Regions from separate parts of the Paraburkholderia sp. D15 genome, predicted to be linked through region 1. Evidence: predicted binding sites of a transcription regulator. Region 1 holds the regulator's gene; each other region holds the start of a gene.
What was found. The regulator LexA, encoded in region 1, represses DNA repair genes until DNA is damaged. The targets are predictions, from matches to a motif close to ACTGTATNNNNATACAGT.
Positions count from the first base shown of each region.

Region 1 (2,201 bases):
ATTGTTCAACGCGATATACGGCGACGCATAAGCGAACCCGAGCGCGGCAATCACCACGACCACGATCAACGTCACGATCAGCGGGCGGGTGGCGCTGCCTTTCATCGGTGCGTTCGAGCGTCGGTTCATTCGGGTCCTGGTTCGCGGGGTCCTGGTTCGCGGGGGCAATCGCGGGGTGAATCGGATTGAAGCGGGCATCGCGCGGAATTCTCCATCGAATGTGATCTAACGTGGACCACGGCCACGCCAAAACGATCCCTGCGCGACATCCGGCGTTATACCCGATGTGATACCCAGCGTCATATCAAAGCGACAATCCGAACCTTCAGGCTTCGACGGCTGCGCCCTGCACATTCGCTTCTTCGGCGATACACCGGTCGATCATGCGGCACACCGCGTCCACGGTGCCGACCATGATCAGCCGCGATGGACCGTGATAGACGCGCACCGGCGCACGGCGCGCCGGCTCGGCGGTATTCAGGCCCGAGTTCAGCGACACGCGTGCAAACGCCGGCAGCGCGGAGGGCAGGCTCGATGCGCCGTCGGCGGAATCGAACAGCGATGGCGTGCTCGCCGCCGATGCCTCGATCAACGAGCAGGGCACCAGCTTGCGCAGATGACGCAGACGGCCGAACTGACGGAAGGGCAGCAGACGGGCAAGGCGTTCCATGATTCTCTCCAGGCGATGCAACGATGATGCAACGTGAGTGCGGCGGTAACGCCGCTTTAACGCTGGCTTCGAGCGTCGCCCAACGTACGGGCGTGTTTCGACAGACGGCGTGGAAACACGCCGTCACGCAGAAAAGAAACCAACGTGAATGCCTGCGGCTCAATCCCGGACGATTCACGAGCCAGCCGCGAGAGCTAGCTTCGATGACGCGGGGATTCAACCGCTGAGGACCCGCCGCCGAAACACTGACGAACCCTCGACGACCGCTTAAAACTCGCTCGGCCGTATCAGTCCGACGGCGATCCCTTCCAGCGCGAATTCCGCACTGCCGGTCTCGACGAAGATGTTGTCGTAGTCGGGGTTCTCCGCAATCAGCTCGATACCGTTCGGCCGACGCTTCAGACGCTTGACGGTCACATCGTCACCCAGCCGCGCGATGATGATCTGGCCGTCTTTCGCCTCGCTTTTCTTCTGCACCGCGAGCAGGTCGCCGTCGAAGATGCCCGCGTCGCGCATGGACAGCCCGCGCACCTTCAACAGGTAATCGGGCTTGCTCGAGAACAGCGCCGGGTCGCACGCGTAATGCTGCGAGATATGTTCCTGCGCGAGGATCGGGCTACCCGCCGCGACCCGCCCGATCAGCGGCAACGACAACTGCATGATGCTGGCGTGCGGCAGCGTGAACTGATGCGGCGAATCTTCCTGCCCGCTCAGCAGCCGGATGCCACGCGAGGCGCCGGCCGCGAGTTCGATCACACCCTTGCGTGCCAGTGCGCGCAGATGCTCCTCGGCGGAGTTCGCGGAACTGAAGCCGAGTTCGGCGGCGATCTCCGCACGGGTGGGCGGAAAACCGGTGCGTTCGATCGCCCGGCGGATCAGATCGAACACCTGCTGCTGGCGTGCGGTGAGTTTGGTCATGGTCACTGTATGTATGAACAGGTGACTGTATTTTTATACAGTATTCCGCGCAATTCAAGCTTTACTTTAAGTTCGTCCTCCCGGACACCGCCGCGAGGTCGCGATAACGCCGGTAAACGGCGCTTGAACATCCGATTTCGCGTCGCAACGCCTTGTCTGGCTGTCATTACCACTTTTGCGTATTAAAGAATGAGGAAACATTATTTTTAATGATGAAAGCTCTTCGATAGACTGCCCTTCGAGTTGGCGCTCATGTGCACGTGACCGCGACGTAGAACAACACCACACGCTGTTTCAGCGGACCACCACGCGGAGAAAGTTGACATGAATCACCGGAATACGGGGCTGGCAGGCAAGACGAAGAAACTCATCGCGGCACTCGCGCTCGGCGCGGCCGGCGCACTCGGCGCGATGGCGCAGGCACAGGCGGCCGACACGACGCTGTTGAACGTGTCCTACGACCCGACCCGCGAGCTGTACCAGGACGTCAATCAGGCATTCGGCAAGGAATGGAAGGCGAAGACCGGCGAGACGATCACCTTCAAGCAGTCGCACGGCGGCTCCGGCGCGCAGGCGCGCTCGGTGCTCGACGGCCTGCAGGCGGACGTCGTGA
Region 1 is NZ_CP110395.1:2,559,478-2,561,678, reverse strand. It holds gene LFL96_RS10940 (DUF2939 domain-containing protein) at 1-129, opposite strand, end outside; gene LFL96_RS10935 (hypothetical protein) at 326-670, opposite strand; gene lexA (transcriptional repressor LexA) at 938-1,588, opposite strand; gene LFL96_RS10925 (sulfate ABC transporter substrate-binding protein) at 1,913-2,201, shown strand, end outside.

Region 2 (2,201 bases), on a different replicon from region 1:
GCCTTCGCGCGCTGGCCGCGCCACGACGACGCATGGCGGATCGAAAGCGCGATCACGTCGCTGGCGATGGATGTGATCGTGCGGATGATGTTTTCGAGCGAGATCGGCGACGATGCGCGGATGGCGGAAGAGGCGACGCACACGCTGATCGTCGCGATGTACAAAGGCCTGTACTGGCCGGTCGGCTCGCCGCGCTGGGTGCCGTGGAAGCGCGCGGCGCGCAAAGCGCAGGCGGTGCTGGACGGCCTGATCGACCGTCATCTGCAGGCGCGGTTGCGCATGGCGCGCGACGCGTGGCCGGACGATCTGCTGTCGCGCCTCTTGACGCTGCATCTGCACGATCCGGCGACGTGGCCGCTGCAGGCGGTCCACGCCGAATGCATGACGTCGTTCCTCGCGGGACATGAGACGAGCGCGGCGACCTTGACGTGGTGGGCGTGGTGCATGGCCGCCAATCCGGCCGCGCAAACCCACGCACGCGACGAAGTGCGGCGCGTGCTGCAAGGCGCCGCGCCCGACGGCGACACGGTAGCCGCGTTGCCGTATCTGACGCAGACCTTGCAGGAAACGCTGCGGCTGTATCCGACCGCGCCCGTGCTCAGCAGCCGGCGTTCGACGAATCCGCTCAATGTCGGCCCGTGGCAGTTGCCCGCCCGCACGATGTTCATGGTGCCGGTGCAGTTGATGCATCACGATCCGCGCTGGTTCGCCGATCCGCTGACGTTCCGGCCCGAACGCTTCGGCCCCGATGCGCCGGACTATCCGCGCGGCGCGTACATGCCGTTCGGCGCGGGACCGCGCGTGTGTCTCGGCCAGCATCTGGCGATGACCGAGATGAGCGTGATCGCGGCGATGCTGTTGCAGCGCTTCGAGCTGAGCGTGCCCGACGGGATGAGCGCGCCGCGGCCGGTGCTGAATGTATCGCTGAGGCCCGAGGTGCCGTTGCGGCTGCGCGTTAGAGAGGTCGAGCGGGATTGAGCGCGGTGAGTGAGCGCGGCGAGGTTATTGGGGACGATCGTCGCATTGCTGGAGCCGCCGGGGACTTTGCTATCATTACTGTATAAACATACAGGTTTCGTGAAAGCACCTTGGCAACCGAATCCCGCCCGGATTTTCCGTCCGGCGCCCCTTACTACCTGCTGAATTTCGAGCGCGCGCTCGCCTGGCTCGCCGAGCGTTACGACGATCTGCTCGACGCGGACGAGCACGCGTTTCTGCGTGCTTTCGCGGGGTTGCCGCCCGCATCGCGCGCGCTGCTGGTGCGCATGCTGATGCGCAAGGGCACGCTGTTCCGCGCGAGCCAGTTGCGGTACGACGAGATCGGCTGTCCGTTGCAGGCCGCCGCGCCGCTGGCTGCGCTGGGCTGGGTGGATACCGAGCCCGGACTTTCGCTCGACGATCTTTTCGCGCTGACCACGCGCGCCGGTTTGCTGGAGATTTTCGCGGACGAGACGAAGCGGGCGCCGGGTTTCAAGGCGCTGCGCAAGCCGGACATGCTGGCGGCGTTGCGAGTGTTTTATGAAGCTGGCGATGTTGGCGATGAGCGTGATGAAAACGTAAGTGCTGAAGGTGCGGAAGGTGCGGAAGGTGCGGAAGGTGCGGAAGGTGCGGAATGGGCGGTTGATAGGGGCGAGCGCGACGCGGAGGTTAGCGCTTTCGAGCGCGTCGCCGTTGCCGTCTCCGTCTCCGTCTCCGCCGCCCGCTCCAGCAAACGCCCGCTGTCCGCGTGGCACGCGGCGACCACCGACAGCGTCCTGCGCGTCGTCATCGCGCCGCTGTGCGACCGTCTGCGGTTGATGTTCTTCGGCAACCTGTATCAGGAGTGGTCGGAGTTCGTACTGGCCGACCTCGGCGTGTTCCAGTACGAGAAGGTCGCATTCGCGCCTTCGTCCCGAGCATTCCAGCAGCGCGCGGACGTCGACGTGTATCTCGCGCTGCATGCCTGCCGCGAAGCGCTCGATTCTCTGCCTCAGCTTTCCTCGCTTCCCGGCGACGACACGGAACTCGCCGCCATCGACGCGCTGGTCGCCGCCGTCCGCCGCATCGATACGTCGAACCCGTGGCTTGAAACGCGTCGCGCGAAACTGCTGTTTCGAATCGGCCAGCATTGCGAGCGTCGTCTGCAGTGGCCGGCCGCGCTCGCCGTCTATGCGATATGTGCGTGGCCGGGCGCGCGGCATCGGCGGGTGCGGGTGCTTGAA
Region 2 is NZ_CP110396.1:3,002,192-3,004,392, forward strand. It holds gene LFL96_RS33175 (cytochrome P450) at 1-978, shown strand, start outside; gene LFL96_RS33180 (VRR-NUC domain-containing protein) at 1,089-2,201, shown strand, end outside.
Region 2: the regulator LexA is predicted to act here: its motif matches at 1,056-1,073, upstream of LFL96_RS33180 (VRR-NUC domain-containing protein).

Region 3 (2,201 bases), 690 kb from region 1:
CTCGGACGACGCTCAAAGTGCGACCGCATCGGCCACAACCCCGCATCCTTCGCCACTCGACGTACCGGCCCACGCGATCAGCGCACGCCCTCCAGACGCCAGCGCGCTAGCGGCACATGGCGCGTGCGCCCAAGCAGGCTATGCATCAACACGAACTCACGCACATTCCAGCTAACGGGTTCGATGGGCCTTGTCGCAACCCACGGCATGCCGTAAGCCAGCGTGACATGCGGCGTATAAGGCACGACGGAAGCCCCCGCCCGCCCCTCGATACCCGCGCTACGCAACGCCTCGACCAACATGTCGTGAAGCGCGTACAGCCTCACCACGCCGTCGCCACCACCCAGCACCAACGGCCCCGGCCGAGGCCTCGACGCAAAGCTGACCAGTGAATCGAACTCGACCGTGAATGGCTCGACACGGACCGATGCTGCCGCTCGTATCGCCGCCTCGACGCGAGCCGGCGGCAAACCGCCTGCAAAATTCCCCAGATGCTGCAACGTGACATGCAATCGCCCCGCGCCGAGCGGCTTGCTACGCACGCGCATTTCCCCGCAAAGCTGCTGCGCGAGCTTTGCGATGCCGGCCGCCGTGTGGGCATCGGGGAAAACGGCGAGAAACAGGCCGTCTGTCGGCGTGGGTGGCGCCTCCAGCCCGGGCAGCCAGAGTTGTTCAGGCATGGCGCTCCTGAGCGGGAAAAACTGGCATCAAGCGACTCTCCGTTTGCTATGTAGTTTTAACCAGGCCCCGCCTGTATGTGTCCGATCGACCATTCAGTCCCCTTTCGAAAACCCTTGCGCAAGTGGATGGCTTACGTACAATACTGTACATCCATACAGTATTGGCGGCAACGTGGAATTGCTTAAAAAACTCGAGGTATTGGCTGACGCGGCAAAGTACGACGCCTCGTGCGCGAGCAGCGGCGCGCCCAAACGCAGCTCGCGCGGCATCGCCGGGCTGGGTGCGAGTACCGGCGCCGGCATTTGCCACAGCTTCACGCCGGACGGGCGCTGCGTATCGCTGCTGAAAATCCTCTTCACCAATTTCTGCCTGTACGACTGCCAATATTGCGTGAACCGGCGTTCGAGCAACGTGCCCCGCGCGCGCTTCACGCCGGAGGAAGTGGTCGAGTTGACGCTGGATTTCTACCGGCGCAATTACATCGATGGACTATTCCTCAGCTCCGGCATCATCCAGTCGTCGAACTACACGATGGAACAGCTCGTGCGCGTCGCCCGGTCGTTGCGAGAGGATCATCAGTTCCGCGGCTACATCCATCTGAAGACGATTCCGGACGCCGACCCGCAACTGATCGCCCAGGCCGGGCGCTATGCCGACCGTCTGAGCGTGAATATCGAATTGCCGACCGACAGTAGCCTTGCAACGCTCGCGCCGGAAAAGAGCGTCCGCACCATCAAGCTCGCCATGGGGTCCATCCGCCTTGCACAGGAAGAGGCGCAGAGCGAGGCCGGCACGCCCAGGGCCGGCGGCAAAACTGCGCCATCAGCCAAGGCAAAGGGTGCGCCCAGATTCGCGCCCGCCGGCCAGAGCACGCAGATGATCGTCGGCGCCGATCAGACGAACGACAGCACGATCCTGCAGACCGCCGGCACGCTATACGGCGCATACAAACTGAAGCGCGTGTACTACTCGGCGTTCAGTCCAATTCCGGACAGCCCGTCCGCGCTGCCGGCACAGGCACCGCCGCTGTTGCGCGAACACCGGCTGTATCAGGCCGATTTTCTGATGCGCGGGTATGGCTTCAGCGCCGACGAACTGTTCGAGCAGCCAGGCAATCTGTCGCTCGAGATCGATCCGAAACTCGCGTGGGCGCTTGCGCATCGCGACCAGTTCCCGGTCGATCTGAATCGTGCACCGCTGCGCATGATCGCGCGCGTGCCGGGCATTGGTTTGCGCAATGCGCAGCGGCTGGTCGAGTTGCGGCGTTCGCGGCGAGTGCGCTATGAAGACCTTGTGCGTTTGCGTTGTCCGCTGCAGAAAATCAAGCCATTCGTGGTCACGCAAGACTATCGGGCGGCGATGCACGATGCTTCGTCCGCACAGTTGCGTCGGGTGCTGACGCCGCCGCCCGTGCAACTCGCGCTGCTCTGAGTTGGCGAGATGCGAGCCATTCTGATCGAAGACGATTTCTCCGCCTGGCGCGAGGCGTCGCTGCGTGCGTTGAGCGAAGGGCTCGCGCC
Region 3 is NZ_CP110395.1:1,871,296-1,873,496, reverse strand. It holds gene LFL96_RS08060 (2'-5' RNA ligase family protein) at 78-680, opposite strand; gene LFL96_RS08055 (putative DNA modification/repair radical SAM protein) at 853-2,112, shown strand; gene LFL96_RS08050 (UdgX family uracil-DNA binding protein) at 2,122-2,201, shown strand, end outside.
Region 3: the regulator LexA is predicted to act here: its motif matches at 823-840, upstream of LFL96_RS08055 (putative DNA modification/repair radical SAM protein).

Region 4 (2,201 bases), 1.2 Mb from region 1:
CGAATTTCGGGCACCGCGAACATGGGCAACGACAACAGCGCGCGTTCTAGCGAAGCCAGTTTCAATACACGCTGCACACCCGATCGACTCGCGTACTGCTTCGCCAATAGCCACGCGCCCTGGCCGGTTGGGGCTGCGCTGAGGTTCGCGGTCAGGCCGACCGTGGCAAGCAGCGCCCTCACCTGCCGGCAAAGCGACAACAGGCCGCCGAAAAGCCGCAGGCTTGCGCCGACTTCGACGATGATCGTGGCCTCGTCGAGCAGCGCGACATTGGGCGAAAACTTCATCAACGACATGCCGACTTCGCATTGCGCCGCGGTCTCGCGTGCGAGATCGCGCTCGTACAAGACGGTTTCGGGCGATAGCGTCATCACTCCACCGCGCTTCATGCCCGGCTGTACGCCGGCCACCCGTGCCGCGCGGTCCGCGATGACGACCTTGTCTTTCTCGAATACCACGCTACCGTGCGCCAGTTCAGACAACCACTTGGGCCGGAAGACTTCGAGAGACAACTTCGGCAGGTAGACGGCGAGGAAGACGCGCATGGTGGGAAAACAGAACTGGAGTGGGTTGAAGAGAAATCGACAGAGGTTCTGCGCGTGTTGGACCTCGTCGTTTCACGATCTCGACCATCAGGCCATCTGCCGCTGGTCTCAGCGCCAGTCGCAGTACGGCCGGCGAGGAATCTTGAGCCGCCGTCAATGGCCGCACCATGACAAACAGCGTCCCGGATGACTGGGCGGCCAGATGCAAACGCCGTAGCGATGACGCTTTCGCGTGTTGTGCCCAGAGAATGAGCGCATCACAGCTTCCTGCTCGCAGAATCTGTTCAGCGGACCAAAACGCGTCGGCCGATCCAGCCGTCTTGATTTGCAACAGACGATCGAGCGACAGCCCTATGTAGGCCAACCCTAGTCCGTCTGGGATATGAGGTGGCTGGAGCAACGCGACCGGCCGAGCAGTTAACGCACTGAGCGCAGGCCGCAAAAGCCGCATTTCGCCGACGCCTGCTTGCTGAACCAGCAGATCGACCAGTACGCCAACCGGCCAGCCACCGCCTGGCAATTCCGTCGACAGCACGGGGTAGCCTGTATCCACCGTACGCTCCCCCCCACCCGCGAGCTGAGAAGCTCGCCAAAGCGATGGGTGGATATCTTCGGTATGGATAGCAGCGGCTGACATTTAGTGCGATCGAATACTGTATATGCATACAGCACTTTACACTTAAACGGTCGATCGCAATCTGGCTCTTTTTAACCGCTTGTTCGATCTGACAGGCTTCGATTCGCGCGTGACGAATGAATGATCAGGAACTCGACTCGCGGCAATCGACTGGTGCGCGTGTACTGGGAGGGTGTGGTGTACTTGGAGGGAGCGGTACGCGTAAGCCGGAATGGCGCGGATGTGGGACGGGCGTATCTGGAATTGACCGGTTATGCCGAGAGACTGTGGATCGGGGGCCCGGGGCCGTGAGGGCGGAGGTTTTCTGCAACCGGGGCTCGACGCTGGAGGTGGTCGCGTTGTTCTCTGCGTCGCCAGGGGCCGGTAATGGTTGCCGTCGTCGCGTGAGAACGGATACCCCCTGACTACATTCTGAAGTCGTGCTTTCAGGCGCGTAAACGCAGAAACCCCACCGTTGTAGGTGGGGTTTCTGTTTGCTGCAGTGTGCTGCTGGGGAGCCTGACGATTACCTACTTTCACACGGGCAATCCGCACTATCATCGGCGTGGAGTCGTTTCACGGTCCTGTTCGGGATGGGAAGGGGTGGTACCGACTCGCTATGGTCATCAGGCATGACTTGTTGCCGTGGCGCCTTTTGGGGCATCACGACCAATCCGGAAGAAGTAGTTTCTGATGATGTGACATCAGTGGCGGGGGTTGTGTTGTTTTATCTGGCACAACACTGATCTCAACCTGTGTGTGGTCTGCATAAGACCCTGCGCGTAGCGCAGGGTGGGGCATCCATAAGTGCTGAAGCACTAACGGCTGCCGACACACACCTGTTATAGGATCAAGCCTTACGGGCAATTAGTATCAGTTAGCTGAGCACATTACTGCGCTTACACACCTGACCTATCAACGTCCTGGTCTTGAACGACCCTTCAAGGGGCTCGAAGCCCCGGGGATATCTCATCTTAAGGCGAGTTTCCCGCTTAGATGCTTTCAGCGGTTATCTCTTCCGAACATAGCTACCCGGCGAT
Region 4 is NZ_CP110395.1:1,356,803-1,359,003, reverse strand. It holds gene LFL96_RS05955 (DNA polymerase Y family protein) at 1-545, opposite strand, end outside; gene imuA (translesion DNA synthesis-associated protein ImuA) at 475-1,182, opposite strand; partial or broken gene LFL96_RS05945 (lipocalin family protein) at 1,299-1,473, shown strand; rRNA gene rrf (5S ribosomal RNA) at 1,679-1,792, opposite strand; rRNA gene LFL96_RS05935 (23S ribosomal RNA) at 2,008-2,201, opposite strand, start outside.
Region 4: the regulator LexA is predicted to act here: its motif matches at 1,198-1,215, upstream of imuA (translesion DNA synthesis-associated protein ImuA).